DNA from 3 places in the Nocardioides sp. LS1 genome. Region 3 is predicted to be linked to each of the others. Evidence: riboswitches for the same ligand, from Rfam matches in the RefSeq annotation. Region 3 holds a riboswitch; each other region holds the start of a gene.
What was found. A riboswitch is a leader RNA that binds a small molecule or an ion and turns the genes downstream of it on or off. The one in region 3 is predicted to bind cobalamin.
Positions count from the first base shown of each region.

Region 1: it holds a riboswitch for cobalamin, as region 3 does, so the genes downstream of both, EJF31_RS01280 (ribonucleoside-diphosphate reductase subunit alpha) here and EJF31_RS21435 (hypothetical protein) in region 3, are expected to answer to the same signal.
Region 2: it holds a riboswitch for cobalamin, as region 3 does, so the genes downstream of both, EJF31_RS00075 (VWA domain-containing protein) here and EJF31_RS21435 (hypothetical protein) in region 3, are expected to answer to the same signal.

Region 1 is NZ_BIFF01000001.1:263,403-273,281, forward strand. It holds gene EJF31_RS01260 (sigma-70 family RNA polymerase sigma factor) at 1-206, shown strand, start outside; gene EJF31_RS01265 (anti-sigma factor) at 203-889, shown strand; gene EJF31_RS01270 (Rieske (2Fe-2S) protein) at 939-1,388, shown strand; gene EJF31_RS01275 (ribonucleotide-diphosphate reductase subunit beta) at 1,414-2,466, opposite strand; gene EJF31_RS01280 (ribonucleoside-diphosphate reductase subunit alpha) at 2,463-4,847, opposite strand; cobalamin riboswitch at 4,973-5,203, opposite strand; gene EJF31_RS01285 (DUF1254 domain-containing protein) at 5,263-6,879, opposite strand; gene EJF31_RS01290 (MFS transporter) at 6,944-8,788, opposite strand; gene EJF31_RS01295 (phosphatase PAP2 family protein) at 8,910-9,879, shown strand, end outside.
Region 2 is NZ_BIFF01000001.1:12,919-22,668, forward strand. It holds partial or broken gene EJF31_RS22495 (cobyrinate a,c-diamide synthase) at 1-1,521, opposite strand, end outside; gene cobO (cob(I)yrinic acid a,c-diamide adenosyltransferase) at 1,540-2,154, opposite strand; gene bluB (5,6-dimethylbenzimidazole synthase) at 2,157-2,783, opposite strand; gene EJF31_RS00075 (VWA domain-containing protein) at 2,780-4,762, opposite strand; cobalamin riboswitch at 4,785-4,931, opposite strand; gene cbiE (precorrin-6y C5,15-methyltransferase (decarboxylating) subunit CbiE) at 4,948-6,177, shown strand; gene cobM (precorrin-4 C(11)-methyltransferase) at 6,174-6,917, shown strand; gene EJF31_RS00090 (precorrin-2 C(20)-methyltransferase) at 6,914-8,455, opposite strand; gene EJF31_RS00095 (precorrin-8X methylmutase) at 8,452-9,117, opposite strand; gene EJF31_RS00100 (nitrite reductase) at 9,114-9,750, opposite strand, start outside.
Region 3 is NZ_BIFF01000008.1:7,430-17,308, reverse strand. It holds gene EJF31_RS21470 (PQQ-like beta-propeller repeat protein) at 1-266, opposite strand, end outside; gene EJF31_RS21465 (SigE family RNA polymerase sigma factor) at 259-789, opposite strand; gene EJF31_RS21460 (hypothetical protein) at 892-1,236, shown strand; gene gatC (Asp-tRNA(Asn)/Glu-tRNA(Gln) amidotransferase subunit GatC) at 1,291-1,590, shown strand; gene gatA (Asp-tRNA(Asn)/Glu-tRNA(Gln) amidotransferase subunit GatA) at 1,587-3,140, shown strand; gene gatB (Asp-tRNA(Asn)/Glu-tRNA(Gln) amidotransferase subunit GatB) at 3,137-4,630, shown strand; gene EJF31_RS21440 (phospholipase D-like domain-containing protein) at 4,773-6,086, shown strand; cobalamin riboswitch at 6,152-6,275, shown strand; gene EJF31_RS21435 (hypothetical protein) at 6,339-7,415, shown strand; gene EJF31_RS21430 (hypothetical protein) at 7,406-8,287, shown strand; gene EJF31_RS21425 (energy-coupling factor transporter transmembrane component T) at 8,291-9,409, shown strand; gene EJF31_RS21420 (ABC transporter ATP-binding protein) at 9,406-9,879, shown strand, end outside.

The sequences.
Region 1 (9,879 bases), on a different contig from region 3:
TGCTGCTCTCGTGGATGGTCGCCGACGCGCTCGACCGGCTCTCGACGGAGCACCGGGCGGTGATCCTCGAGTGCTACTTCCGCGGCCTGCCGGTGGCCGAGGCCGCACGTCGGCTCGGCGTGCCACCCGGCACGGTCAAGTCACGCACGCACTACGCGCTCAAGGCACTGAGGCTCGCACTGGAGGAGATGGGGGTGGAGACATGAGCTGTGGATTCACCGGCCTGGACGGCTCCTACGTCCTCGGCGCCCTCGACCCCGCCGAGGCCCGGGAGTTCGAGGCGCACCTCCCCGGCTGCGCCGCGTGCACTGCCGCCGTCCGCGAGCTCGCCGGCATGCCCGCCCTGCTCGCCCTCGTCGATGCCGACGTGCTCGAGCGCCCGCCGCCACCGCTGCCCGAGACCCTGCTGCCCGCGCTGGTGGCGGCCGCCCGCAGCTCCCAGCGCCGGCGTACGGCGATCGTCGCGCTGCTCGGCGCGGCCGCCGCGGCCGTGGTCGCGGTCGTGCTCGTCATGGCCGGCGCGGTGGGGGACCGGGGCACCCCCGAGGCGGTGCCGACCGGCGAGCCGTCGGCGGCGGTGACCCGCACGATGACCCCGGTCGGCTACGAGCCCCTGCACGCCTCGGTCGGACTGACTCCGGTCGCGTGGGGCACCCGGCTGGACCTGGAGTGCACCTACGAGTCGCTCCCGGACCCGGACACCCGGCCGGGGAGCTACGTGCTCGTGGTCCGCACGCGCGACGGCCACGTCGAGCAGGTCGCCACGTGGCAGGCCCTGCCCGGCCGGACCATGCACCTGACCGGGGCCACGGCCGCGACGCCGGACCAGATCGTGTCGGTCGAGATGCGCACCAGGTCCGGTGCCCCGGTCCTGAGGCTGGTCCTGTGACCCGCCCCGACACGTCACCCCGACCCGACACGACCCCAGGAGGTGGGCGATGAGCCCCCAGGACAGCACCGAACCCACCAGCGGTCCCTCGCGCCGCACCCTCCTGGTTGCCGGCGCCGGCACGGCCCTGGGCGTCACGGTGGTGGCCGGCTGCGGCGGTGGGTCCGGCACCGCCACGGACACCCCCACGCCGTCCGGGGGCGGGAGCGCCGGCCTCGCCAAGGTCAGCGACGTGCCGGTCGGCGGTGCGGTCTCGGCCCAGACCGCCGACGGCAAGCCGGTCATCGTCGCCCAGCCGAAGGCCGGCGACATCGTGGCCTTCTCCGCGATCTGCACCCACATGGGCTGCACGGTCGCCCCGCAGGGCAGCATCCTCAAGTGCCCCTGCCACGGGTCGACCTACGACCTGGCCACCGGCGACAACACGGGCGGCCCGGCGCCGTCGCCGCTGGCGAAGATCGACGTCCTGGTCAAGGGCGGGGAGGTCGTCCAGGCCTGACCTCCCCACCCCGACCTGCGCCCGCCTAGAAGTCGTCGTCGAAGACGACCGACCCGGTCACGCCCATCTGGTAGGCCGAGACCCTGCGCTCGAAGAAGTTCGAGAGCTCCTGGACGTCCTGCAGCTCCATGAAGGCCAGCGGGTTGCGGGAGCCGTAGATCTGCGGGAGCCCGAGCCGCTCCATCCGCCGGTCGGCGACGAACTGGAGGTACTCCCGCATGTCCGCCACCGACAGCCCGGCCACGCCCTGCCCCAGGAGGTCCTCGGCGAACTGGGCCTCGGCGTCGACGGCCTCGACCAGCATCTGCCGGACGTCCGCGGCCAGCTGCTCGTCGAACAGGTCCGGCTCCTCCTGCCGCACGGTGTCGACCACGTCGAAGGCGAACGCCATGTGCATCGACTCGTCGCGGAAGACCCAGTTGGTGCCGGAGGCGAGCCCGTTGAGCAGGCCCCGCGAACGCAGGAAGTAGACGTAGGCGAAGGCGCCGTAGAAGAACAGCCCCTCGATGCAGGCCGCGAAGCAGATCACGTTCAGCAGGAAGGCACGACGGTGCTCCCTGGTGGTCAGGGCGTCGAGCTCGAAGACCTTGTCGATCCACGTGAAGCAGAAGTCGGCCTTGTTCCGGATCGAGGGGATGTTGTCGACGGCGGCGAAGGCCTCGTGCCGCTCGGCCTCGTCGGGCACGTAGGTGTCGAGCAGCGTGAGGTAGAACTGCACGTGCACCGCCTCCTCGAAGAGCTGCCGGCTCAGGTAGAGCCGGGCCTCCGGTGAGTTGATGTGCTGGTAGAGGTTGAGCACCAGGTTGTTCGCCACGATCGTGTCGCCGGTCGCGAAGAACGCCACGAGGCGCGAGACCAGGTGCCGCTCGGCCGCGGACAGCTTCGCGAGGTCCTTGAGGTCGGTGTGCAGGTCGACCTCCTCGACGGTCCAGTTGTTCTTGATGCCGTCGCGGTAGCGCTCGTAGAAGTGCGGGTAGCGCATCGGCCGGAGGGTGAGGTTCATCCCCGGGTCGAGCAGCATCCGGGTCGGACGCGAGTCGGTCGCGGTGCTGGCCTGGGTGTTCTGGTCGGTGGTCACTGGCACGCCTCGCAGCTCTCGGGGTTCTCCAGGGAGCAGGCGAGCGCCGCCTCGTCCCGGACGGGTTCGGTCACGGACACGGTCGCCTGCTGGATCCGGGTGGCCGGTCGCGACCGCAGGTAGTACGTCGTCTTCAGCCCGGACTTCCAGGCGTGGCTGTACATCGAGGAGAGCTTCCCGATGGTCGGCGACGCCAGGAAGAGGTTGAGTGACTGGCTCTGGTCGATGTACGCCGACCGTGCGGCCGCCATGTCGATCAGCGCGCGCTGGGGGAGCTCCCACGCCGTGCGGAACAGCACCCGCACGTCCTCGGGCAGGGACGCGATGCCCTGCACCGAGCCCTCGGCGCGCTTGATCGCCTCGCGGTTCTCGGGCGTCCACAACCCGTGCGCCTTGAGCTCGTGCACGAGGGCGGAGTTGACCTGGAGGAACTCTCCCGAGAGCGTCTCGCGCTTGAACAGGTTGGACACCTGGGGCTCGATGCACTCGTAGCACCCGGCGATCGAGGCGATCGTGGCGGTCGGTGCGATCGCGATCAGCAGGGAGTTCCGCAGGCCGTGCGCGGCGATCCGCGCCCGCACGGCGTCCCACCGCTCCGTCTGGGCCGGCGTCGCGTCCCAGAAGTCCGGCTGCAGCCTGCCCTGCGCGGCGCGGGTCCGGTCGAAGGTCGGGTGCGGACCGTGGCGCTCGGCCAGCTCCGAGGAGACCTCCAGCGCGGTCAGGTAGACCTCCTCCTGGATCCGGGTCGACAGCTCCAGAGCCTCGGGCGAGTCGAAGGGCAGCCGCAGCGCGAAGAAGACGTCCTGCAGGCCCATCAGGCCGAGCCCGATCGGCCGCCACTGCGGGTTGGAGGCCGCCGCCTCGGCGCTGGGGTAGTAGTTCACGTCGATGACACGGTCGAGCAGCGGCACCGCCGTACGCACCGTGGCGCGGAGCTTGTCCCAGTCGACGCCTGTCGGGACCAGGTGCTGGGCCAGGTTGATCGAGCCCAGGTTGCAGACGGCCGTCTCGGAGTCCGAGGAGACCTCGATGATCTCGGTGCACAGGTTGGACAGGTGCACCACGGGCTGGCCGGGGGCCTGGTCGTCCGAGGTCTGGTTGCAGGTGCGGTTGGCGGCGTCCTTGAACGTCATCCAGCCGTTGCCGGTCTGCGCCAGCGTGCGCATCATCTTGGCGTAGAGGTCGCGCGCCTTCAGGGTGCGCACGACGTTGCCCTCCGCCTCGGCGCGCCGGTAGGCCGCGTCGAAGGCGTCGCCCCACAGGTCCACGAGCTCGGGCACCTGGTCGGGATCGATGAGCGACCAGTCCTCGTCGGCCTCGACGCGGCGCATGAACTCGTCGGGGATCCAGTTCGCCAGGTTGAGGTTGTGCGTACGTCGCGCGTCCTCGCCCGTGTTGTCGCGCAGCTCCAGGAACTCCTCGACGTCGGGGTGCCACGGCTCGAGGTAGACGCACGCGGCGCCCTTGCGGCGACCTCCCTGGTTGACCGCGGCCACCGACGCGTCGAGCGTGCGCAGGAATGGCACGATCCCGTTGGACTGACCGTTGGTGCCGCGGATCAGCGCCCCTCGGCCGCGGACGCGCGAGAAGCCGATGCCGATCCCGCCGGCGAACTTCGACAGCTTGGCGACCTGGCCGTAGCGCGAGTAGATCGAGTCGAGGTCGTCGCGGGGGGAGTCCACGAGGTAGCACGACGACATCTGGGTGTGCCGGGTGCCGGAGTTGAACAACGTCGGGCTGCTCGGCAGGTAGGCCAGGCTCGACATCAGCCGGTAGAAGCCGATCGCCTCGGCCGGCGACTCCGACAGGCCGCAGGCCACGCGCAGCAGGAAGTACTGCGGGGTCTCGACCACCTGGCGCGTCCTGGGGTGCCGCAGCAGGTAGCGGTCGTAGACCGTGCGCAGCCCGAAGTACTCGAAGCGGCGGTCGGCGCCCTCATCGATCGCGAAGTCGAGCTTGCGGGCGTTGTCCTTGACGAACCGTGCGGTCTCGTCGCCGATCAGTCCCTCGGCGTGGCCGAGGCCGACCGACTGGCTGAAGGAGGCGATGCCCTGGTTGCGGACCTCCTTCTCGATGTAGCCGGCCAGCAGCCGCCCGGCCAGCCGGGAGTACTGCGGCTCCTCGCTGATCATCTCGGCGGCCGTCTGGATCGACAGGCGGTCCAGCTCGGCGGTCGTGGCGCCGTCGTAGAGGCCCGAGATGGTCTTGGTGGCGACCCGCATCGGGTCCACGTCGGCCAGGTCGTCGGCCACGCGCTCGACGGCGCGGACGATCTTGTTGACGTCGACGGACTCGCTGTCCCCGTTGCGCTTGCGCACCTGCATCGTCGTGCGGCGTGCTTCGTGGGCGGGGGCTGGTGGTGCTGTTTCGGTGACCGTCATTCTCTCTCCTCGCGAGCTCGGTCCGGGACCGGCCAGATGTGCGAGGGGGTGACGACGCCGGCGCGTCGTTCGAGAGCACGCCGTGGAGCCGTCAGCCGTCCCACGCGGCATCGGACCACTGCACCCGGCGGGTGCAGTGCGCTGGCAGGTCTTCGGACTCATGGGCTCGCCGCGCCCGATCACTCGGACTCGACCCCTACTGGACGTCGCTTCCCAGGTCCCGTGAGGGCGACCCAGTGCTTGGTGACGTCGTTCGTTCCCACTCACCGCTGCGGGGCAGTCCCGGTCTCTCACCGGGTTCCCTGTTGCCTCGACGTTCCTGGAGGGAGCGCCGAACCAGCTGCGTGCGCCACCATATGTGGGGCCGGAGGAAATCTCCGGGACTAGATGTTGTGTCGGCGTGTTGCGGTCGCCCTCAGTCGACCCGGACGAACGGCGGGATCCGGTAGGCGCCGTCCAGCGCCGCCTTCTCGGGCAGGTAGAGCCGCAGGATCAGGTGGAAGTCACCGGCCGGCGCGGGCAGCCAGTTGGCCCGGGCCTTCGCGCTGCGCGGCTTCGCGTGCTGCACGAAGATCGTCAGCGAGCCGTCCGCGTTGCGGCGCAGTCCCCGGTCGCGGTCGCCGACGGAGTAGCGGTCGATCTGGTTGTCGTAGAGGAAGTTGTCCTGGCGGTACATCGTCAGCGACCAGAACGCGCGGACCGGCGGCAGCTGCCCCTGCGGGAACGTGATCGTGTAGCGATGACCGCCGTTCAGCGCGCGCCCGTGGCCGTCGGTGTAGCTCGTGGGGTAGGTCGCGATCCGCGGCACGTTGGCGCCGAGCAGGTCGGTGGCGATGACCGCGCGCCCGAGGTACTGCCGGCCGAAGTCGCCGATCCACGGGTCGGTCATCACGCTCCACCCGCGGTTGCCCGCCGAGGTGGTGGCGCGGTAGCGGTCCGCAGCGCCCGCGATGAGTCGTACGGCGGCCCGGGTGCCCGCACGGACCGCGCGGTTCTGCGGGGTGTCCTCCCCGGAGCCCGGCGGGTCGCCCACCGCGTTGGCCGAGTCGGCGGCCAGCACGGCCCCCGGCGTGGTGTCGGGCTGCTGGACCCCGGCCGGGGCCAGCGCGTCGAGGACGCAGCGCTGCGAGGACGGGGGCGGGTCGATCGTCGTCTCCTGGTTGAGCGCGGCGACGAAGTCGGTGCCCTGCGGGGTCGCGGGCTTCGGGGGCCGGGGAGGAGGGTTGTCGAAGACGACGGACTTGCCGCGTGCGCCCTGCCGCCAGGCCTCCAGCGGGGTGGCGGTGTACTTCTCGAGCAGCGGCTTGACCCGCTGCATGTCGGCGGCGTCGTCGACCAGCGTCCGGCCCAGCAGCCACATCGTGTTGGTCGGGCTGTGCACCAGGTGCACCCCCTCCGGCACGTCACCGGTCCAGCCGGGCGGCACGAAGAGGTAGGAGCCGGCCTCCGTGCCGGTGGCACCCGACCCCACGTAGGTGAACGAGTTCGTCCAGGCGTCCATGAACTGGAACGTGTAGAAGCGACCGTCCGTGTCGGGCACGTCGATGACGAGCGGCCCCTGGGTCAGGCTCAGCCAGCCCACCGTGTAGGCCGTGTCGACGTTGGGGGAGACCACGCTGCGGGTCTCCGGCGTGCTCAGTGACGCGACGCTGACCAGCGTGTTGCGGAAGCGGAACTGGCGGACCGTGTCGTGCAGGTCGACCAGCGGCAGACCGTAGACGTAGCCGGCCTCGGCCGCGGCGAAGGTGCGGGCAGCCGCGAGCCGTTGCGTCGCCGAGGTGCCGGCCAGGTGGTCGGCGTACGCCCAGGCGTCGCGCTGGACCCGTGGCTCGAGACCGGTGAGGCCGGGAGCCGAGGCGCCGTACACGCAGTCGGGCAGCAGGTCGGGACGTGTCGCCCCGGCGGCGAGGGCGCCGGGCTGGCCGGCCACCACGGCCGAGGCCAGCGTCGAGGCCAGTGATGCGGTGAGCACCACGAGGGCGGCGCCCAGGCGGGTGCGGACGTGGCGGGGGCGTCGGTCTGCGGAGGTCATGTCCGGCCCAACGGGCAATTCCCTACCAAGTTACTAGGGATTGGGCGAGAGGTGGGTCACCCCGTTACCCCTGGTCGGGGTCCGTGCCACCCTCGCCGGTGATCTCGTCGGGGCAGGCCGTGCCGCGGTGCAGCTGGTAGGGCGCGGCGATCCGGTAGGTCCCGGCGTGCGGGGCGTAGAGCACGGTCCAGTCGTCGGGCGTCTGGCCCTCGACGGCGACCGGCTGCACCTCGTGGCTGAGGCACCCCTCGACGTTGACCGGCGCCGCGTCGGGGGAGTCGGGGTCGGGCGTCGGGGGCGCGATCGGGTCGCCCGCGGCGTCGAGCAGGCTCAGCCACGGCGACGCGGGGATGCGGACGAGCACCCGACCCGGCGTCGGCATGTTGAGCACCAGCTCGGTGGCGTCGAAGCTGGTCACCACGGCCGGCGCGTCGGCCAGCGGTCGCGGCGCCTCGACCTCGAAGAGGGTCCAGTTGGCGTCGGACCAGACGGCGTGGAGGTAGCCGAGCCCCCCGGCCACGAGGTCGTTCTCGGCCCGGGCCGCCCCGTCCGGCGTGCTCTTGGACAGCACGACGTAGCTGACCGCCCAGCGGTCGAGCCAGGCGCGGTACGACGCCGGCGTGAGCAGGCCGTCGTCGTAGAAGATCGGGTTGCGCTCGGCATCGGCCTGGCGGTTCCAGCCGCGCGCCAGGTTGACGTAGGGCGCCAGCGCCGACGCCTCACGGTGGCTCTTGGCGGGGACGACCTCGACCCGCGCCTGGTTGGCTCCACGGGCCTGGAGCTGGTGGACCAACGGCCGCAGGTCGACGGTCCAGGCGGCATCGGGGCGGCCGCCGACGACGTCGCGTGCGGCCGTGGCGACCTGCCAGATCGAGGCCGTCAGGATCGCGAGGACCAGGGCGACGGCCGCGCGTCGGTTGCCCACCGGCCCCCAGCCGTGGCCGAGCGGCCCGGCCGAGGCGGCGCGGGCGGCGATGGCCACCAGCACGACGCCGCCGAACAGCAGCCCGAGCCGGGTGACGTTGGTGCCGACCTGGGAGGGGATCACCCAGGCGGCGAGCACGCCGGCGACGTAGAGGACGGCCCCGACCCGGATGGACCGCCACGTGCGCGGCGCGAGCACGACGACGGCGACCGCCGTCACGACGGGCAGGATCACCGACGCGAGGGGCATCGGCTGGTGGCCCGAGAAGGGGAAGAGCCAGGCCGAGAGTGCCACGACGACGACCGGAGGCAGGCCCACGGCGTAGGCGGCGGTGCGCCGCCGCTGCAGCCAGAGCGCCGCCGCGATCACGCCGAGGAAGAGGCCGGCCACGGGGCTCGAGGCGGTGGCGGCGGCGGAGAACACCGCGGCCAGGACGGCTCGCGGCCACCGGTGCCGCCGCTCGGTGGAGCGCCAGTGGGTGGGCCAGGCGTAGATCACCGAGATCGCCGCCAGCGCGAACATCGTGCCGAGGCCGAAGGTCACGCGTCCCGACACCGCGTTGCCGGCGAGCGCGAGGGCGCCGTAGAGCGCGGGCCAGAGCGGCTTGTCGAGCGCCTTGCTGCGGGTCAGCACGAGGGCGAGCAGCCCGGCCGAGACCGTGCCGGCGAGCATCATCGTCGTGCGCACGCCCAGGGCGCCCATGACGTAGGGCGCCAGGATGCTGTAGTTGACCGGGTGCATGCCGCCGTACCACGCGAGGTTGTAGGCACTTCCGGGGTGCGCCCGGGCGAACTCCGCCCAGGCGTCCTGGGCGGCGATGTCGCCGCCGCTGGAGGCGAGCAGCCACCACCAGAGCACGTGCAGGAGGGCGGCGAAGGCGGTGGCGACGGCGACCGGGTGGCGCGACAGGTCGCCCGCCGTGAGCCGCGCCGGGCGACGCGGCACGGCCGGCTGCTCGACCCTCACGCGGTCGGTCACGCTCACGGTGCACCCCTTTGTCCACTCCATGCTGTCACCCGGAGGGGCCCAACACCCACTGCACGCGTTGATAGCATCCATCCGCCGGGCCACAACGGCCGTGCGGAGGGAACACGAGGACGCGAACATGGAGCTCACGGCGCCGCCGCCGGTCACGCGCAGACGGACCCCGACGGGCGTGCCCGCCGACGCGGGGCGCGGTCGCTGGCTGATCGGGGTCGGTGCCGTCGTCGTGGTCTTCGCGCTGGTCACGGCCTACTGGTCGCACCACGTCGGCGTCCCGGTCCGCGACCCCGGCGGCACGATGTTCCTGCGCCGGCTCCCGAGCGCGGTCGTGCTCTTCGGGCTGCTCGCCGTCGCCGACGCAGCCCTGCGCGCGCCCGCCGGCCAGCGCTTCCGCGACACCCTGGCCACCCTGCGTGCGCGGTGGCCGCGCGAGCGGCTGGTGGTCGCGCTCGGTGGCCTCGTCGCCTACCACGTGGTCTACCTCTGCTACCGCAACATGAAGAGCTGGAACGCCTTCCGCGACCTCAAGGACACCGAGCTCCTGCGGCTGGACCGGGCCCTCTTCGGCGGGCACGACCCGGGCGCGCTGCTGCACAGCGTGCTGGGCCAGCACTGGGCGGCGTACGCCCTGATGTTCTTCTACAAGGCCTTCACCTACCTTGTGCCGCTCAGCGTGGTCGCGTCGCTGGTCTTCCTCGACCGGCTCCGCGACGGCTACGTCTTCCTCGTCGCGGCCATGTGGGTGTGGATCCTCGGCGTCGCGTCCTACTACGTCGCGCCGTCGCTGGGCCCCTACGTCTCCGACGCGCCCGACTTCGCCGGCCTCCCGCACACGGCGATCACCTCCACGCAGGCGGAGTACCTCACCGAGCGCGCCCACATGCTGGCCAACCCTCAGGCGTCGGACGCGTTCGTCAGTCTCGGCGCGTTCGCCAGCCTGCACGTCGCCTTCACGTGCCTGGTCTTCCTCATGGTGCGGCACTACGGCTTCGCGCGGCTCACGCGGGTGATGGGCGTCTACCTCGTGCTGGTCATGGTCGCCACGGTCTACCTCGGGTGGCACTACTTCGTCGACGACGTTGCCGGGCTGG
Region 2 (9,750 bases), on a different contig from region 3:
ACGCCATGGCGGACGGCGAGGGCACGCTCGGCCCCCGTCGCGGTCGGGTAGCGGCCGACGTCGTCGAGGCTGGCGTGCAGTGCCGCGTCGAGCCAAGCCGGGCGGGGACCTGCGTACACGTTGACGGCGAGGTCGAGCAGGCCGCGCGCCTCGACGTCGCCGTGGTGGCGGAGCGGGTCGTCCAGCGCGTCAGGCATGGGCGTGGACCGCGTCCGCGAAGCGCTGTGCCAGCTGGGGGTGGCCGGCCCAGTGGGTGTGGAGGTACGACGCGTGCAGGGTCGGGGTCGCCCACCCCGTTGTGGCCCCGTCGACGGTCCAGCCGGTGTCGCCGGGCGGCGTGACCGACGTGTGGTGGAACTCGTGGCCGGTGACCTGCTCGCCGGCCCTGGTCAGGAGTGAGTCGGTGGCGGCCGTGGCGGTGGGGTAGCGCATCGTCAGTCGCTCGGTCATCCGCGCCGTCGCGTCCAGCGCACCGACCATGGGCCGGCCGTCGAGGGTGTCGCAGAGGTAGAGGAGCCCGGCGCACTCGGCGACCGTCGGCACGCCCGACCGAACCGCGTCCCGGACCTCGTGCCGGAGCCGCTGGTTGGCGGCCAGCGCGTCGGCGTGCACCTCGGGGAAGCCGCCGCCGAGGAGGATCCCGGCGGTGCCGGAGGGGAGGGCCGCGGCGGTGAGCGGGTCGAAGGCCACCACGTCGCAGCCGGCGGCCGCGAGGAGCTCAGCGGTCTCGGCGTAGCGGAACGTGAACACCGGCCCGGCGGCCATCGCCACCACCCGCCGTCGCCCCTCGGTGGTCGAGCCTGCCGAGACCCCAGGGCGCCACGGCTCCTCGTCGAGCGGCGGGGCGGTGCGGGCGAGCTCGAGGACCCGGTCGAGGTCGACGCCGTCGGCGATCCGGTCGGCTACCCGGTCGAGGGTCCGGTCGGCTTCGTCGCGCTCGCCGGTCGGGACCAGCCCGAGGTGCCGTGACGGGGTCACCAGGGCGTCGTTGCGACCGAGGATCCCCAGCACGGGCAGGGCGATCGAGTCCGCGACCTCGGCGGCGTGCCGGTCCGAGCCGGCCTTGTTGAGGATCACCCCGACGACGTCGACGGTCGGGTCCCAGGTGGCCATGCCGTGCACGACTGCGCCGACCGAACGTGACGACCTGGAGATGTCGACGACCAGCACGACGGGCGTGCGGGTCAGCGCGGCCACGTGGGCGGTGGAGGCGAAGCCGCGGGTGCCGATGCGGCCGTCGTACAGGCCCATCACGCCCTCGATGACCGCGACCTCGGCGCCCCGGGCGCCGTGCAGCAGCAGGGGGACGACGCGCTCCTCACCCACGAGGTGCGGGTCGAGGTTGCGACCGGGACGACCGCAGGCGAGGGCGTGGTAGCCGGGGTCGATGTAGTCGGGTCCGACCTTGTGCCCACTGACGACGTGCCCCCGGCGGGTCAGTGCGCGCATCAGTCCTGACGCGACGGTGGTCTTGCCCTGGCCGGTGGCGGGGGCGGCGACGACCAGCCGCGGCAGGCTCACCACTGCGTCACCACTCCCTCACCATTCAATGCCCCGCTGGCCCTTCTGGCCGGCGTCCATGGGGTGCTTGACCTTGGTCATGTCGGTGACGAGGTCGGCGACCTCGACGAGCCGCGGGTGGGCGCGACGGCCGGTGACGACGACGAACTGGCGCCCGGGCCGGTTCGCGAGGGTCTCGACGACGTCGTCGACGTCGACCCAGCCCCACTCCATCGGATAGGTGAACTCGTCGAGGACGAGCAGGTCGTGGCTCTCCGCGGCGATCCGGCGCTTGACCTCGGCCCAGCCCTCGGCGGCCTCGGCGGCGTGGTCCTCGGCCTCGCCGGTCTTGCGCGACCACGACCAGCCGGCGCCCATCTTGTGCCACTCGACCGAGCCGCCCTCGCCGGTCTCCCGGTGCAGCTCGCCGAGCCGCTCGAGCACGGTCTGCTCGCCGATCCGCCACTTGGCGGACTTCACGAACTGGAAGACGCCGACGTTCCAGCCCTGGTTCCAGCTGCGGATCGCGAGGCCGAAGGCGGCCGTCGACTTCCCCTTGCCGTCGCCGGTGTGGACCATCAGCAGCGGCCGGTTGCGCCGCTGCCGCGTGGTGAGCCCGTCGTCGGGCACGGCGAGTGGTTGTCCCTGGGGCACGACTACCTCCGGTAGCTCTCGTGGTGCACGGCCTCGGCGAGCGGGCGGCGTTCGCGCCAGCCGTGCCGCTCGAGGTCCGGGACCTCCTGCAGGTGGCTGACCGGCCCCAGGCAGAGCCAGGCCACCGGTCGCACCCGCTCGGGGATGCCGAGCAGGTCGCGCAGGAACTCCTCGCGGTAGAACGACACCCAGCCCACGCCCACGCCCTCGGCGGTCGCGGCCAGCCACAGGTTCTGGATCGCGAGGCAGGTGGAGTAGAGCCCGGCGTCGGCGATGGCGTGCCTGCCCAGGACGTGCGGCCCGCCGCGGTCCGGGTCGTAGGTCACGACCACGCCCAGCCCCGACTCGCGGATGCCCTCGACCTTGATCGGGCGGAGGGTCTCGCGCCGGTCGGCGGGCAGCGAGTCGGCGTACACCTCCCGCTCGCCGGCGACGTGGCGAGCGAACTCGTCGCGTGTCCGCGGGTCGCGGACCAGGACGAAGTCCCACGGCTGGCTGTGCCCCACGCTCGGGGCGGCATGGGCCGCGACCAGGAGCCGGTCGAGCACGGCCGGGTCCAGCGGCTCGCCGGTGAACTCCGCGCGCACGTCGCGACGACGGGCGATCACGTCGTACAGGCCGGCGCTCACGCCGCGCGCCCGTCGCGCGCGATCCGGGTCAGCTCCGCGGCGCTGACCTCGGCGACGGGGACGTGCCCCGCGCGGAGGTGCTCGGCGAGCACACCCGCCAGCCCCATCCGCAGCGGCCCGATCTCGCAGTCGATGACGACCGCGTCGACCCCGTCCGCGGCGAGGTGTCGGGCTGCCTCTCGGGAACGTTCGACAGCGTCGCGGCCTGACGTGGCGCGTCCGTCGGTGACCACCACGAGGAGTGGCCGACGACGGGCGTCGCGGACCCGCTCGACGCCCAGGACGCGGGCGGCCTCGAGGAGGCCTTCGGCCAGCGGCGTACGCCCTCCGGCGGGGAGGTCGGCCAACCGCTTCGCCGCGACGTCGACGGAGTGCGTCGGCGGCAGCACGAGCTCGGCGCGGTCGCTGCGGAACGTCACGAGGCCGACCTTGTCGCGGCGCTGGTAGGCGTCGAGCAGCAGCGAGAGGATCGCGGTCTTGACCTGCTCCATCCGCTTGCGCGCGGCCATCGAGCCGGATGCGTCGACGCAGAACAGGACGAGGTTGGCCTCGCGGCCCTCCCGGGTCGCGACGCGCAGGTCGTCGGCGCGGAAGCGCAGGGGGCCGTCGGTCCGGCCGCGGGCCGCCTGGTGCGGCGCGGCCGCCCGGACGGTCTCGAGGAGGTGGACCGGGCCGCGTCCGCCCCGCTCCGACCCGACCCGGCGGCCGTTGTCGGTCCGCGCGCGGCTGCGCCGGCCCGCCTCGCCGGCACCGGTGCCGTGGACGGTGAACAGCCTCGGCCGGTACGTCGCCCCCGCGTCCGCCCGGACGTCATGCGACGTGGCTGCTTCGGCAGCCGGATCGGATGACGTAGCGCCGGGGTCGCCGGGGACGTCATGCGGGGTGGTCTCTCCGGCAGCCGGTTCGGATGACGTCCCGGGATCGTCCGGGCCGCCATCGGGATCGGGCTGCGGGGAATCGGGATCGGGTTCGTCGTCGCCGAGGATCTCATCGAGCAGGTCCTCGTCCAGGCCGGGGGAGTCGAAGGGGTTGCGCCGACGGCGGTGGGGGAGCGAGAGGCGGGCGGCGGCGCGTACGTCGGCCAGGGTGACCTCGGACCGCTCGTGCCAGGCGGCGTGCGCGACCGCGGTGCGGGCCGTGACGAGATCGGCGCGCATCCCGTCGACCTCGAGCGCGGCGCACAGCTCGGCGATCTTCACCAGCATCCCGTCGGACAGCTCGACCTGCCCGACGAGCTTCTGCGCGGCGAGCACCCGGTCGGTCAGGGCGCGCTCGGACTCGGCGTAGCGGGCGCAGAACGCATCGGGGTCCGCGTCGTAGGCCATCCGGCGGCGCACCACCTCGACCCGCTGGACGGGGTCGCGGGGCGCGGCCACCTCGACGGTGAGGCCGAAGCGGTCCAGGAGCTGCGGCCGGAGCTCGCCCTCCTCGGGGTTCATGGTGCCGACGAGCACGAAGCGGGCCGCGTGCGAGACCGAGACGCCGTCGCGCTCCACGGTCGAGCGGCCCATGGCCGCGGCGTCGAGCAGCAGGTCGACGAGGTGGTCGTGCAGCAGGTTGACCTCGTCGACGTAGAGGATGCCGCGGTGTGCCTTGGCCAGGAGGCCGGGCTCGTACTCCGCGTGGCCCTCCGACAGGGCGCGCTCGAGGTGCAGCGAGCCCAGGACCCGGTCCTCGGTGGCGCCGACGGGCAGCTCGACCAGGCGGACCGGGCGGGTCTCGGTGTCGGCGTCGGGGGTGAACGGGCCGTCGGGGGAGAGCGGTTGGCGCTCCCGCGGGTCGCTGGAGAAGCGGTCGCCCGCGATGACGTCGATCGGCGGCAGCACGCCGGCGAGGGCCCGCACGATCGTGGACTTGGCGGTGCCCTTCTCGCCGCGCACGAGGACGCCGCCGACCTCGGGGGAGATCGTGGTGAGGAGGAGGGCCAGGGCCATCTCGTCAGATCCGACGACGGCGCTGAAGGGGTACTGCTGTGGCATGTGAGGCTCCCGCTCGTCCGCCATGGAATGGACGCCGCGAGGCCGGTCTTCGGACTTCCCGGATCGACGCGTTCGCGTCCTCCGGGTCACCGCAGCGGGCCTGTGCCGGACTCTCACCGGCTTCCCAGATTCTCCCCCGGACGGGGGCACCTCGTGGCTGTGCGGCCACGATAGCGTCACCCCCCGTGCAGCCCTCAGCCCCGTCCACGACTGCCCGCGCCGTCACCGTCGTCGGCCTCGGTGCCGGCGGCTGGTCGGACCTCTCCGAGCGCCTCCGTGAACTCGTCGCGGGCGCCGACGTGCTGCTCGGCGGCCGCCGCCACCTCGGCCTGGTCCCGCCCGTCCTCGGCCAGCTCCGGGAGCCCTGGCCGAGCCCGCTGCTGGACGCGCTGCCCGATCTCCTCGAGGAGCACGCCGACCGTCGCGTCGTGGTCCTGGCCTCGGGTGATCCCCTGGTCTCGGGCATCGGTACGACGTTGGTCGAGCTGCTCGGGTCCGACCGGATCGTGGTCGAGCCGGCGCTCTCGTCGGTGGCGCTCGCCCGGGCGCGGATGGGCTGGTCCGCGGAGTCCTCGACGGTCGTCACGATCGTCGGTCGGGACCCGCACGCGGTGCTGCGCGAGCTGGCTCCCGGACGGCGCGTCCTGGTGCTCTCCTCGGACGCGGATTCCCCAGCGGGGTTGGCGAAGCTCCTCGACGTCGCCGGTTTCGGGGAGACCCGGATGACCGTCCTGGGCGATCTCGGGAGCGCCCATGAGTCGCGCTTTTCGGACATCGCCTCGCGGTGGTCCGCGGACGTCCCGGCGCTGCACGTGCTCGCCCTGGAGATGGCGGGTTCCGGACACGTCTCCTGGGTGCCCGGGCTGCCCGACGAGGCGTTCGAGCACGACGGCCAGCTGACCAAGCGCGACCTGCGGGCGAGCGCCCTGGCGCGGCTGGCGCCGTGTCCCGGGCAGCTGCTCTGGGACGTCGGCGCCGGTGCCGGCTCGGTGGGCATCGAGTGGATGCGGGCGCACCCGACGTGCCGGGCGCTCGCGATCGAGGCGGACCCCCAGCGGGCCGAGCGGATCGGCCGCAACGCCGAGCGGCTGGGCGTCCCTGCCCTCGACGTCGTCGCTGGCCGTGCGCCCGATTCGCTGGTGGGCCGCACCAAACCGGACGCGGTCTTCGTCGGTGGTGGCGCGACGGCGCCCGGCCTCGTCGGCTACTGCGTGAGCTCGCTGAGAGCCGGCGGTCGGCTCGTCGTCCACGGCGTGACGGTGGAGACCGAGGGACTGCTCGCCCGGATGCATGCCAGCCACGGCGGTGAGTTGACCCGGCACGCCGTCGAGACGGCCGCGCCGATCGGCTCCTTCACAGGCTGGACGCCGGCCCGCACCGTCACCCAGTGGGCCTGGACGAAGGAGCCCGTATGACCGTCCACTTCGTCGGCGCCGGACCGGGCGCGGCCGACCTGATCACGCTGCGGGCCGCCACGATGCTCGCGCGGGCCGACGTGGTGCTCTACCCCGGCACCTACCTCGACGCCGAGGTCCTCGGGCACTGCCGCGAGGACGCCCGGCTGGTCGACACCCAGCACCTCGACCTGGACCGGATCACCGCGGACCTGGTGCACGCGCACGACGCCGGGCACGACGTCGTACGCCTCACGTCTGGTGACCCCTCGCTCTACTCCGCCGTCTCCGAGCAGACGCGGCGGCTGGACGCCGCGGGGGTGCCGTGGGACGTGACGCCCGGGGTGCCGGCGTACGCCGCTGCGGCCGCCGCCGTGGGCCGCGAGCTCACGGTCCCGTTGGTCAGCCAGTCGGTGGTGCTCACCCGTGCCCAGGCCCGCTCGACCGCGATGCCGGAGAGCGAGTCGCTGGCGGCGTTCGCGGCCACGCGCGCCACGCTCTGCCTGCACCTCGCGATCACACGGACGCGGGAGGTGATGGCGGAGCTGGCGGGGGTGTACGGCGCGGACTGTCCGGTCGTGGTCGTCTCGCGCGCGACCCAGCCCGGGGAGCTGGTCCTGCGCGGCACCGTCGCCGACATCGCCGACCAGGTCGAGGCGGCCGGCCTGCGCCAGGCCGCCGTGATCCTGGTCGGCCGGGCTCTGGACCCGTCCGGTGGCGGCGAGTCGTTCCTCTACTCCGCCGACCGGACCCGTCGCTAGTCGGCGAACCGCGCCGTCCACACCCGCCCGCTCGCCGAGACGCGGGTGCCGCGCGACCCCACGAGGAGCAGGCACTTCATGTCGATCGTGGTCGCGTCCAGGGCCGCGAGCGTGGTGACGTGCAGCGACTCCTCGGCCCGGCCGATGTCGCGGCCGACGACCACGACTGTGTCGGCCGGCAGGTGCTCGAGCAGGATCTTCTGCGCCCGCACCACCTGCTCGGTCCGCGACCGCGAGGCCGGGTTGTAGATCGCGAGCACCAGGTCGGCCTCGGCGATCGCGCGCAGTCGCTTCTCGACCAGCGACCAGGGCTTGAGGCGGTCCGAGAGGCTGAGGACGGCGAAGTCGCCGCCGATCGGCGCTCCGGCCCGGGCCGCGACCGCCTGCACGGCGCTGACGCCGGGCAGCACCCGCACGGCGACGCCGTCGTACGCCGGGTCCTCCGCGGCCTCGAACACCGCCGACGCCATCCCGAACACGCCCGCGTCGCCACCGGAGACGACCGCGACCCGCTCGCCGGCCCGGGCCAGGTCCAGGGCGAACCGCGCCCGGTCGACCTCCACGCTGTTGCCCGACGCGTGCCGGGTCAGGCCCTCACGCTGCGGCACCCGGTTGACGTACGGCGCATACCCCACCACGTGGTCGACCTCCGCCAGCGCGGCCGTCACCTCGGGTGTCACCCACTCATCCGGCCCCGGCCCCAGCCCGACCACGACCAGCTCCGTCGGCGGCCGATCCACGTGCCGTTTGGTCCCCAACGGCATGTTTTCGGCGCCGGAACCTGCCGTTGGGGACCCAACGGCACGCCGGCCGGGCCCCCGGAGCGAGTCGCCGGGGACCACGATCAGCGAGAAGTACGGCACCGAGTCGGGGTCGACGTCGGCGACGGGCAGCCACCGTTCCGCCTCCATCGAGGCCCGCTCGACGTAGAATGCACCCTCGAGCCGGCCGGCGGCGGTGAGCGCACGGCGTACGGCGGGGAACGTCCGGCCGAGCTTCATGATGATCGCGCCGTCGGTGTCGGCGAGTCGCCGGGCCAGCTCGGGCTCGGGAAGCGTGCCGGGCAGGATCGTGAGCACGTCGGTCTGCCGCACGAGCGGCGAGGCCACGGCGGCCGTCGCGGCCGCGAACGCCGGGACGCCGGGCACCACCTCGGTGGGGAACCGCTCGGACAGCCGGTCGTGCATGTACATGTAGGAGCCGTAGAAGAGCGGGTCGCCCTCGGCCAGCAGCACCACGGTCCGGCCGGCCGCCAGGTGCGCGGCCAACCGCGTCGCCGAGGACTCGTAGAACTCAGCCATCGCTCCGGCGTACCCACCCGGGTGTGCCGTCGTCCCGGTCGTGACGGGATACCGGAGCTCCTCCTCGACGGCCCCCGGTGGGATGAGCGACGCCGCGATCCGCCGCGCGTTCGACTGCTTGCCGACGCCGGCGTGGTAGGCCACGACGTCGGCGGACCCGATCAGCCGGGCGGCCTTGAGGGTGATCAGCTCGGGGTCGCCGGGGCCGAGCCCGACGCCGTAGAAGTGGCCGGTCATTCCTGCTCCTGGGCGAGGGCGTTGAGGGCGGAGGCGGTCATCGCGGAGCCGCCGCGGCGGCCGCGCACGGTGACGTACGGGATGTCGATGCCGTAGTCGTCCGCGAGCGCGGCCAGCGCCTCCTTGGACTCGGCCGCGCCGATGAAGCCCACCGGGCAGCCGACGATCGCGGCCGGCCGCGGCGCCCCCGCGACGAGCATCTCGAGCAGGTGGAACAACGCGGTAGGGGCGTTGCCGATCGCGACGACCGAGCCCGCCAGCCACGGCTCCCACAGCGACACCGCCGCCGCCGAGCGCGTCGTTCCCCACGAGCGGGCCAGGGAAGGCACCCGTTCGTCGCGCAGCAGGCAGAGCACCTCGTTGTCGCGCGGCAGCCTGGCCCGGGTCACGCCCGAGGCCACCATGTGCGCGTCGGTCAGGATCGGGGCGCCCGCGAGCAGCGCCGCCCGGGCCGCGGCCACGAGCCGGGGATGCACGACGAGGGCCTCGACCAGGTCCACCTGACCGGTCCCGTGCACCATCCGCACGGCCAGCTTCTCGGCGTCCGCGGGCAGGTGGTCGAACGACGCCTCCCGACGGATCGTCGCGAACGAGTCGACGTAGATCGCCGGCCCGTCGTCGACGTACGCGTAGGTCCGCGGCGGCCGCACCGGCGCGCTCACCGCGCCACCCGCGTCACCCGCGGCACCAGGACGCCACGCCACGGCGTGACCACCAGCTCGGGCGCGCGGCCGGCGAGGCGCGTGACCAGCGCGGGCGACAGGACGCCGTCGGGGGCCGGGACGTGCTCGCCCCCCGCCACCACGCCGTACGCCGCAGCGCCGGTCGCGACCGGCACCCGCGGGTCACGGGGGAGCCGGGTCAGCGCGTCGGTCGGCAGCTCGTCCACGTGCCAGGGCGCGGTCGGCCCGGTGCCCCGGCAGCGCAGGAACCGGTCGGCGAGCGCGACCAGGGCGAGCGGAGCGTCGGCGAGCGGTAGCAGCGCACCCCAGCCGTGCGACCCGATCCGGACCTGTCCGGTCGACGCGGACAGGGCCACGAGCCCGAGGTCGCAGGACCGCCCGACCAGGTCGCCGCGGCCGTCGTCGAGCACGAACAGGAACCGGCCCGGCAGGTCAGCAAGAGCGGGGTCCGAGCACAGCAGCGAGTCCAGGGCCGCCGCGACGGGTCGCAGGTCCGCCCGCCCACCCGCGAGGCCGGTCCCGGGGGAGACCAGCACGTTGCGGACCAGCTCGTGCGAGCGCGAGGGCAGCAGCCCGGTAGCCTCGATCGCGGCCGCCGCCTCGGGGGCCAGC
Region 3 (9,879 bases):
TAGAAGACGGTGGTGCCGAGGGTGAACATCGCGCCGTGCTCGTCGGTGGTCCCCGCCGGCTCGGCGGCCCGGTCGGGGTGCAGGCCTCCGAGGAGGCCGGCCACGACGCCCAGCGTCGCGACGACGGCCACAGCCACGACGCCCGTGACGGCCTGCTGACGGTGGTGCAGGCGGCGTCCCCGCGCGATGACCTGGGCGGCGTGCGGGGGCGGCACCGCGAGGTGCTCGGCCTCTTCGTGCAGGAGGGCGGTGAGTCGGTCAGTCATGCAGGGCTCCCAGGGTGTGCGGGACGACGGCGTCGCCGAGCAGCGTGCGCAGCCGGGCGAGGGCGTCGGAGGTCTGGCTCTTGACGGTGCCCTCGGAGCAGCCGAGGGCGTGGGCGGTCTGAGCCACGGACAGGTCCTCGTAGAAGCGGAGGACGACGACCGCGCGCTGCCGCGGCGGCAGCTCCCCGAGAGCGGTCACGAGTGCGGGACGGTCGGAGGGATCGTGCTGCACGACCTGGTCCGGGAGCTCCTCCACGGGACGCTCGTTCCGCCAGGACTTCCTGCGGAACCACGACGTGGCCGTGTTGACCAGCGTGGTGCGGGCATAGCCGGGCGCGGCACTCAGGTCACGGACCTGGCGCCAGGAGGCGTAGGTCTTGGCCAGCGCCGTCTGGACGAGGTCCTCGGCCTCGGCGTGGTCGCCGAGGAGCAGGTACGCCGTGCGGTACAGCGAGGACCAGCTGGCATGGACGAACTCGGTGTAGTCGTCGTCGGACGGTGGGCGTCCGGGAAGGTGTGGCATCGGTTCTCCCTCGTGTCGTTCACCCTGTCAGATGCGCGAGGTCACACCTTGGTTGGGCGCGCCGCCCGTTTGTGTCGTCGCGACCGGGGGAAGATCCCCTTCGTGCTCGAGTCCTACGCGCCCGACGGCGCCCGCTCCACCGACAGGCCGACCGGCGTGACCGGCGTCGCGGCCCAGGCCGGTGTCGCGGTGGCGACCTTCGCCGGGACGGGCCTGCGGGACACGGCGTACGCCGCGGTCGGGCTGTTCTCCCTCGTCGTCGCCGTCTGCGGCTTCGCGGTCGCCGACGGCGTCGGCAACGCCGTGCTCGGCGTGGTGGCCGGGCTGCTGGCCACGGCCCTGCCCACGGTGGCCCTCGAGCGCCGTGCGCCCTCCTGGCGCATCTGGCTGGCGATCCTGGCCGGGGCACTGCTGGACACGGCGGCCGTGGCTGTCTTCCTCGGCTGAGCCCGGGTCCGACCGGGGGGAGGCCGAGTCCGGGGCTCTCCTAGGATGGCCCCCATGCCTGACATTTCCCGTGACGAGGTCGCCCACCTGGCGAACCTCGCCCGGATCGACCTCGACGATGCCGAGCTCGACCACCTCGCACCGCAGCTGTCGGTGATCCTCGAGTCGGTCGCCTCGATCAGCGGAGTCGCCGGCGACGACGTCCCCCCGACCTCGCACGCGCTGCCGATGACCAACGTCTTCCGAGACGACGTCGTCCGCCCGTGCCTCACCGCCGAGCAGGCGCTGTCCGGTGCTCCCGCCCACGAGCAGCAGCGCTTCTCGGTCCCTCGCATCCTGGGAGACGAGCAGTGACCGCCCCCACCACCGACTGGACCCGCAGGACCGCGGCCGAGCTCGCCGACGCCCTCGCGGCCGGCGAGGTCACCTCGGTCGAGCTGACCCGCGCCCACCTCGACCGGATCGCCGCGGTCGACGGCGAGGTGCACGCCTTCCTCCACGTCGACGCCGACGGCGCCCTCGCCGAGGCGGCGGCCTCCGACGCCCGCCGCGCCGCGGGCGCCCCCCTGTCGTCGCTCGACGGGGTCCCGATCGCGGTCAAGGACGTGCTGGCGACCGCCGGCCTGCCCACGACGTGCGGCTCGAAGATCCTCGAGGGCTGGGTGCCGCCGTACGACGCCACCGTCGTGCGCAAGCTGCGCGAGGCCGGCCTGCCCATCCTGGGCAAGACCAACATGGACGAGTTCGCGATGGGCTCCTCCACCGAGCACTCCGCCTACGGCGCGACCCACAACCCGTGGGACCTCGACCGGATCCCCGGCGGCTCGGGCGGTGGCTCGGCCGCGGCCGTGGCCGCCTTCGAGGCGCCGCTCGCCATCGGCACCGACACCGGCGGCTCGATCCGCCAGCCCGGCGCCGTCACCGGCACGGTCGGCGTGAAGCCGACCTACGGCTCGGTCTCCCGCTACGGCCTCGTGGCCCTGGCCAACTCGCTCGACCAGGCCGGCCCGGTCACCCGCACGGTGCTCGACTCGGCGCTGCTGCACGAGGTCATCGGCGGCCACGACGAGCTCGACTCCACCAGCATCGACCGCCCGGTCGGCGCCTACGTCGAGGCCGCCCGTCAGGGTGCCGCCGGCGACATGACCGGCGTCCGGATCGGCGTCGTCACCGAGCTCGGCGGAGAGGGCTACCAGCCCGGCGTGCTGGCCCGCTTCCAGGAGTCGGTCGACCTGTTGGTCAAGGCCGGCGCCGAGGTCGTGGAGGTCTCCTGCCCGACGTTCGTGCACGCGCTGGCGACCTACTACCTGATCCTGCCGGCTGAGGCGTCCAGCAACCTCGCGAAGTTCGACGCGATGCGCTACGGCCTGCGGGTCCTGCCCGAGGGCATCGAGAGCCCGTCGGCCGAGGACGTCATGCGGGCCACCCGTGACGCCGGCTTCGGCGACGAGGTCAAGCGCCGCATCATCCTCGGCACCTACGCCCTGTCCAGCGGCTACTACGACGCCTACTACGGCCAGGCCCAGAAGGTGCGCACCCTCATCAGCCGCGACTTCGACGCTGCGTTCGAGAAGGCCGACGTGCTGGTGTCGCCGACCGCGCCGACCACGGCGTTCAAGCTGGGGGAGAAGCTCGACGACCCGATCGCGATGTACCTCAACGACCTCGCGACCATCCCGGCCAACCTCGCGGGCGTCCCGGGCATCTCGGTGCCCAGCGGCCTCGCCGACGAGGACGGCCTGCCTGCCGGCTTCCAGATCCTGGCGCCGGCCCTGGCCGACGAGCGCCTCTACCGTGTCGGCGCCGCCCTCGAGGCCGCGCTGCTCGACCAGTGGGGCGGCCCGCTGCTCGACAAGGCCCCGGAACTCGGCAAGCTCGATCACCGAAACGGAGACTCGGCATGACCGAAACGCTTGTGTCCTTCGAGGACGTCCTCGCGGCGTACGACCCGGCGATGGGCCTGGAGGTCCACGTCGAGCTGAACACCAACTCCAAGATGTTCTGCGGCTGCCCGACCGAGTTCGGCGCCGAGCCCAACACGCAGGTCTGCCCGACCTGCCTGGGGCTGCCCGGCGCGATGCCCGTGGTCAACCGCAAGGCCGTGGAGTCGGCGATCCGGATCGGCCTCGCGCTCAACTGCGACATCGCCGAGTGGTGCCGCTTCGCGCGGAAGAACTACTTCTACCCGGACATGCCGAAGAACTTCCAGACCTCCCAGTACGACGAGCCCATCGCCTTCGACGGCCACATGGACGTCGAGGTCGACGGGGAGACCTTCCGGGTCGAGATCGAGCGCGCCCACATGGAGGAGGACACCGGCAAGTCGCTGCACGTCGGCGGCGCGACCGGTCGCATCCACGGCGCCGACTACTCGCTGGTCGACTACAACCGCGCCGGCATCCCGCTGATCGAGATCGTCACCCGCCCGATCATGGGCGCGGGGGAGAAGGCGCCTGAGATCGCCAAGGCGTACGTCGCCCAGCTGCGCGAGCTGATCGTCGCCCTCGGCGTCTCCGACGCCCGGATGGACCAGGGCTCGATCCGCGCCGACGTCAACCTGTCGCTGTCGCCGAAGGGGACCGGGACGCTCGGCACCCGCTCGGAGACCAAGAACGTCAACTCCCTGCGCTCGGTCGAGCGTGCGGTCCGCTACGAGATGCAGCGCCACGCGGGCATCCTCGACGCGGGCGGCTCGATCCTGCAGGAGACCCGCCACTGGCACGAGGACACCGGGATCACCACGAGTGGTCGCGAGAAGTCCGACGCCGAGGACTACCGCTACTTCCCCGAGCCCGACCTGGTGCCCGTGGCGCCGTCGCGCGAGTGGGTCGAGGAGCTCCGCGGCACGCTGCCGGAGAACCCCACCCAGAAGCGCGCCCGCCTGCAGGCCGAGTGGGGCTTCTCCGACCTCGAGATGCGCGACACCGTGGGTGCCGGCGCGTTCGGCCTGGTCGAGGAGACCATCGCGGCCGGGGCCACCCCGCAGGCCGCCCGCAAGTGGTGGCTCTCGGAGATGGCGCGTCGGGCCAACGACTCGGGTGTCGAGATCGGCGCCCTGGGCGTCTCGCCGGCGCAGGTCGCCGCGGTGCAGGCGCTGGTCGACGGCGGCACCATCAACGACAAGCTGGCCCGCCAGGTCTTCGACGGTCTGCTCGCCGGTGAGGGCACCCCCGAGGAGATCGTCGCGGCCCGCGGGCTCGCGATCGTCTCCGACGAGGGCGCGCTGTCCGCGGCCGTCGACAACGCCATCGCCGCCAACCCCGACGTCGCGGACAAGATCCGCGACGGCAAGGTGGCCGCGGCCGGTGCCCTGATCGGGGCGGTCATGAAGGAGATGCGCGGCCAGGCCGACGCCGGCCGGGTGCGCGAGCTGATCCTGGAGAAGCTGGCCTGAGCGGGTCTGAGACCCTGCCCACAGTGTGAGTCCGCGATGCGTGTGTGACATCGGGGCGGCCAGCACCGGTTGGTAAAGTCTGCGGTCGCTCCGGGAGAGCCGACCCTGACCGCAACCAATCCTTTGGGAGCTGGCCGCTTCGATGTCCACCCGCTCAGCACGACTTCCTTCCCTGCTCGTCGCCCTGGTCGCCACGTTGGCGATCGGAGCCGGCGCGTTCGCCGCCCCGGCCTCCGCCGTCGGGCACTACACCCCGCCCGCGGGGGTGAAGACCAACAATCCCCTCGGTGACCGGACCGAGCGCCGCGTGATCATCCGGCACGTCATCCGCGCCATCGACAGCACGCCGCGGATGTCGCACATCCGGATCGCCAGCTGGAACATCCGCAGCGACGCGATCGTCGACGCGCTGATCGCCGCCCACAAGCGGCACGTGTCGGTCCGGGTGATCATGGACCGCGGCAACGCCAACCCCGACAACCCCAACGAGGGCGTCAACCGGCTGCAGCGGGCGCTGAAGAACAACGGCAACCGCACTCGCCGCCCGGCGATGCGCAGCCACCTCGAGAAGTGCCGCAGCTCCTGCCGTGGCACGCGCGGCATCGCGCACTCGAAGTTCTTCCTCTTCGACCACGTGGGTCGCGCCCACGACGTCGTGATGAACGGCTCCTTCAACGCCACCGACCTCGCGGTCAGCGGCCAGTGGAACGACATCTTCACCGTCGTGGGCCGTCCGAAGGTCTTCAAGGAGTTCCGCAAGGTCTTCTCGCAGATGTTCAAGGACCAGCCGGTCGCGCAGGGCTACCGCGTGCACCGCTACCGGTCGCTGACCACGATGGCCTTCCCTTACACCGGCGCGCACACGACCAAGGACCCCGTCATGCGGGAGCTGGACCGGGTGACCTGCTCCGGCGCACGCAACACCGGTGACGGCCACACGAGCCTGCGGATCGCCCAGACCTCGTGGTACGGCGACCGCGGCAAGCAGATCGCGTGGCGGATCCGGCACATGCAGAACAACGGCTGCCGCATCCGGATCGTGTACGCCGTCATGGGCAACGAGGTGCTGCGCATCCTGCGCCACGGGGGAGACCACCCCGTGCCGATGCGCCAGATCGTGCAGGACTTCAACGCCGACGGCGTCTACGACAAGTACCTCCACATGAAGGTCATGACGATCCAGGGGCACTACCGCAAGGACCACGCCGCGACCATCACGCTCAACGGGTCGGCCAACTGGTCGCCGGCAGTGCTGGCCAGCGACGAGGCCGTGCTCCGGCTGAGCCGCCCGGTCACGCTGAACCGCTACAACGGGTGGATCAACCACCTCTTCCACAACCCGCCGAAGAAGTACCCCAACGGCAAGGACCCCGCCGGCACCGGCACCGGCACCAACCTGCCCGGCCGCTGGAGCACCAGCTCGGTCGATCCGTACGCCCTCGTCGAGGCGGACTGACCCACGGCGTCCACGGGCGGACCGGCCCCCTCACGGGGGCCGGTCCGTCGGTATGCTGCGCTCACACAACTCATCACGCCCGCAGTGGGGGAAGCCGGTCCGAATCCGGCGCTGACCCGCAACCGTGTGCTCGCCGAGGTTCGCCTCGGGGAGCGAGCCGGACCACCTGCCGCGACGCGTCCTGATCACACGCTGTCGTGGAAACCAGCGGGTGGCCCCGGGCCTCCCGTTGTGCAGCGGGAAGGAACCCTCATGTCACGCCTCTCCAGGAGCTCGGCGCTCGTCGCCGTCTCCGCCCTGCTCCTCACGCTCGTCCCCGGAGCCGCCCAGGCGGCCCCCGACGACCGGGCCGGCACCTGGCTCACCCGCCAGCTGACCGGCGGCCTGGTCCACAACGACCAGTACTCCTTCGACGACTACGGCCTCACCGCCGACGTCGCCTTCGCGCTGATCGCGACCGGGGGCCAGGCCTCCCACGTCGCCGACATCCGCACGGCGCTGGCCACCCACGTCGACAGCTGGACCACCGGCGTCGACTTCGGCACCGACGACGTCTACGCCGGCTCCGTCGCCAAGGCGGTCGTCCTGGCCGAGGCCACCGGCGCCGACCCGCGCTCCTTCGGCGGTGTCGACCTCGTCCAGCGACTCAACCGACGCATCAGTGCCGACATCCCGACGGTCGGCCGGATCCAGGACAAGTCCGCGACCGACTACGCCAACACCATCGGCCAGGCCTTCGCGGCCCGTGGCCTGGCCGTGGCGGGCTCCGGGAAGGCTGACGAGGCGATCCGCTTCCTGCTGGAGCAGCAGTGCTCCGGCGGCTGGTTCCGCCTCAACTTCGCGGGCAAGGCCAAGGCCGACCAGTCCTGCGACGCCGGCAAGCGGTCCACGACCAGCGCACCCGACACCGACGTCACCGCTCTCGCGGTGATCAACCTGCGGCCGGTCCCGCACAAGTCGGCCGCGGTGAAGGCCGCGATCAAGGACGCCGTCGCGTGGCTCAAGCACCACCAGAAGGACAACGGCAGCTTCGGCGGCGGCCCCGCCACCGAGACCTCCAACGCCAACAGCACCGGCCTCGCGGCCTGGGCCCTCGGCGGCTCCGGCGCGTGCGGTGCGGCCTCGAAGGCGGCGGCCTGGGTGAAGAAGCTCCAGGTCGGTGACGTCGCCAGCGGCAAGCCGCTCGACGGCGAGCGCGGCGCGATCGCCTACGACCGGACGGCGTACGACGCCGCCGCGACGGACGGCATCACGACCGAGACCCAGGACCAGTGGCGGCGCGCCACCTCGCAGGCGGCGCCGGGCCTGGGCTACCTGACGTGCGGCTGACGCTCGCCTCGCTCGTCGCCGCGGTCCTCGTGACCGCGGCGACGGGTGTGATCCCTGCGGCGCCGGCCCAGGCGGCCGCCTGCTCGACCGCGAGCGGGGTCACGGTCGTCGTGGACTTCCACGAGCTCGGCGGCGGGGTGCAGCAGGTCTGCGACGCCGGTGGTGCCGGCGACGACGCGGCGACCCAGTTCGAGGACTCCGGCTTCGCCCTGACCCGGGTGCAGCGCCAGCCCGGGTTCGTGTGCCGGGTCAACAACGCGCCGTCCTCGGACCAGGAGTCCTGCGTCAACACCCCGCCCGCCGACGCCTACTGGGGCCTGTGGTGGTCCGACGGCACGTCCGGGACCTGGACCTACGCCAGCCAGGGCGTCGACTCGCTGACCGTCCCCGAGGGCGGGTACGTCGCCCTCTCGTGGAACGGCAGCAGCACCAAGTCCCCGCCGGGTGCGGCCCCCACGGCCCACAAGACCGCGTCGCCGACCCCCTCGCCCTCACCGAGCCACCAGCCGACGCAGCGGCCGACCCAGCAGCCGACGCATCCGGCCTCGCAGCCCCCGAGCACGGCCGGACCAGCGTCGACGGCGACCGCGTCGAGTGACGCATCCGCCTCGGCCGCAGCGTCCAGCACGCGGTCTGCGGCACCCGGCCCGAAGAAGCACCACCGGGGCCACGCGTCGACGTCGCCGAGCGCGATCGCGTCGGCGTCCGACACCCCCGAGGCGTCGCCGTCCCCGGCGGGCGCCCTACCCAGCGCGGACGCACCCACCCCGGACGACGGCGGCCTCCCCGCCTGGGTGGCGCCGGCGGCCATCGCGGTGCTCTTCGCGGCGGCCGGTGCCACCGCGCTCGTGCGTCGCCGCAGGGCCGGCTGAGCGATGTCCCCGACGCGGCTCCCGCGCGACCTGCACCCCGTGGCCTGGTGGGTGTGGGCGATCGGTCTCGCCGCGGCGGCGTCGCTGACGACCAACCCGCTCGTGCTGCTCCTCCTGGTGGCGGTGGCGAGCGTGGTCGTCATGGCGCGACGTTCCGACCAGCCGTGGGCCGCGTCGTTCCGGATCTACGTCTGGCTCGGGGTCGTGATCGTCGGGGTCCGGCTGGCGTTCCGGGTGGTCTTCGGGGCCGGTGACGTCGGCACCGTGCTGGTCCCGCTCCCGGCCGTGCCCCTGCCGCACTGGGTCGCCGGCATCACCCTGCTGGGGCCGATCACGCGGGAGGCGCTCCTGGCCGGCCTGTACGACGGCCTCCGGCTCGCCACGATCGTGATCTGCATCGGCGCCGCCAACGCCCTCGCCAACCCCAAGCGGCTGCTCCGCTCGGTGCCGCCGGCGCTCTACGAGATCGGGACCGCGCTGGTGGTGGCGGTGACCGTGCTGCCGCAGTTCGCCGACAGCGTGCGCCGGGTCCGGGCCGCGCAGAGCCTGCGGGCGGGGGACACCGGCCGGATCGGGCGGCTGCGCCGCTTCCTGGTGCCGGTCCTCGAGGACGCCCTGGAGCGGTCGCTGGCCCTCGCGGCGGGCATGGACGCGCGGGGCTACGGCCGGGCCGGCAACCTCGGCCGGACCGCCCGGCGCACCACCGGAGCCCTGATGCTGACCGGGCTGGTCGGCATCTGCGTCGGCACCTACGCCGTCCTCGACCAGACCGCGCCGCGCTGGCTCGCGCTGCCGATGCTCGCCCTCGGTGCCGCGACGGCGACGGCCGGCCTGCTCAGCGCGGGTCGTCGGGTGGAGCGCACCCGCTACCGGCCCGACCACTGGCGGCTGCCCGAGCTCGTCGTCGTCGCGTCTGGCGTCGCGGTGGCAGCCCTCGCCTGGTGGGTCGGCGGGCACCAGATCGCCCTGGCCTACCCCGACCTCGCCACGGTCCCGCGGGTGGGCGGCGCGTCCCTGCTCGGTGCCGCGATCGGCCTGCTCGGCGGACTGGCGTCGCCGCCGGTGGCTGCGCCGTACCGTCCCGCGCCCGAACTGCGCGGCCACGTGGAGGCCGCCGCATGATCGAGCTGCGCGACATCACGTTCGGCTACGCCGAGGGGCCTCCCGTCCTCGACCGGGTCTCGCTGACCATCGAGGAGGGCGAGCTCGTCGTCGTCTCGGGGCCGACCGGCGTCGGCAAGTCCACGCTGCTGGGGGTCGTGACCGGGCTGGTGCCGCGGTTCAGCGGCGGCCACCTCTCCGGCGACGTGCTGCTCGACGGCGCCAGCGTCGTGCGCACCCCGCCGCGCGACCGCGCCCACCTCGTGGGTTACGTCGGCCAGGACCCCGCCGCGGGCTTCGTGACCGACACGGTGGAGGAGGAGCTGGCCTACGGCATGGAGCAGCTCGGCCTGCCCGCCGACACCATGCGCCGCCGGGTCGAGGAGACCCTCGACCTGCTCGGCATCGCCGAGCTCCGCCACCGGGACCTGCGCACCCTCTCGGGTGGCCAGCAGCAGCGCGTCGCCATCGGGTCGGTCCTCACGATGCAC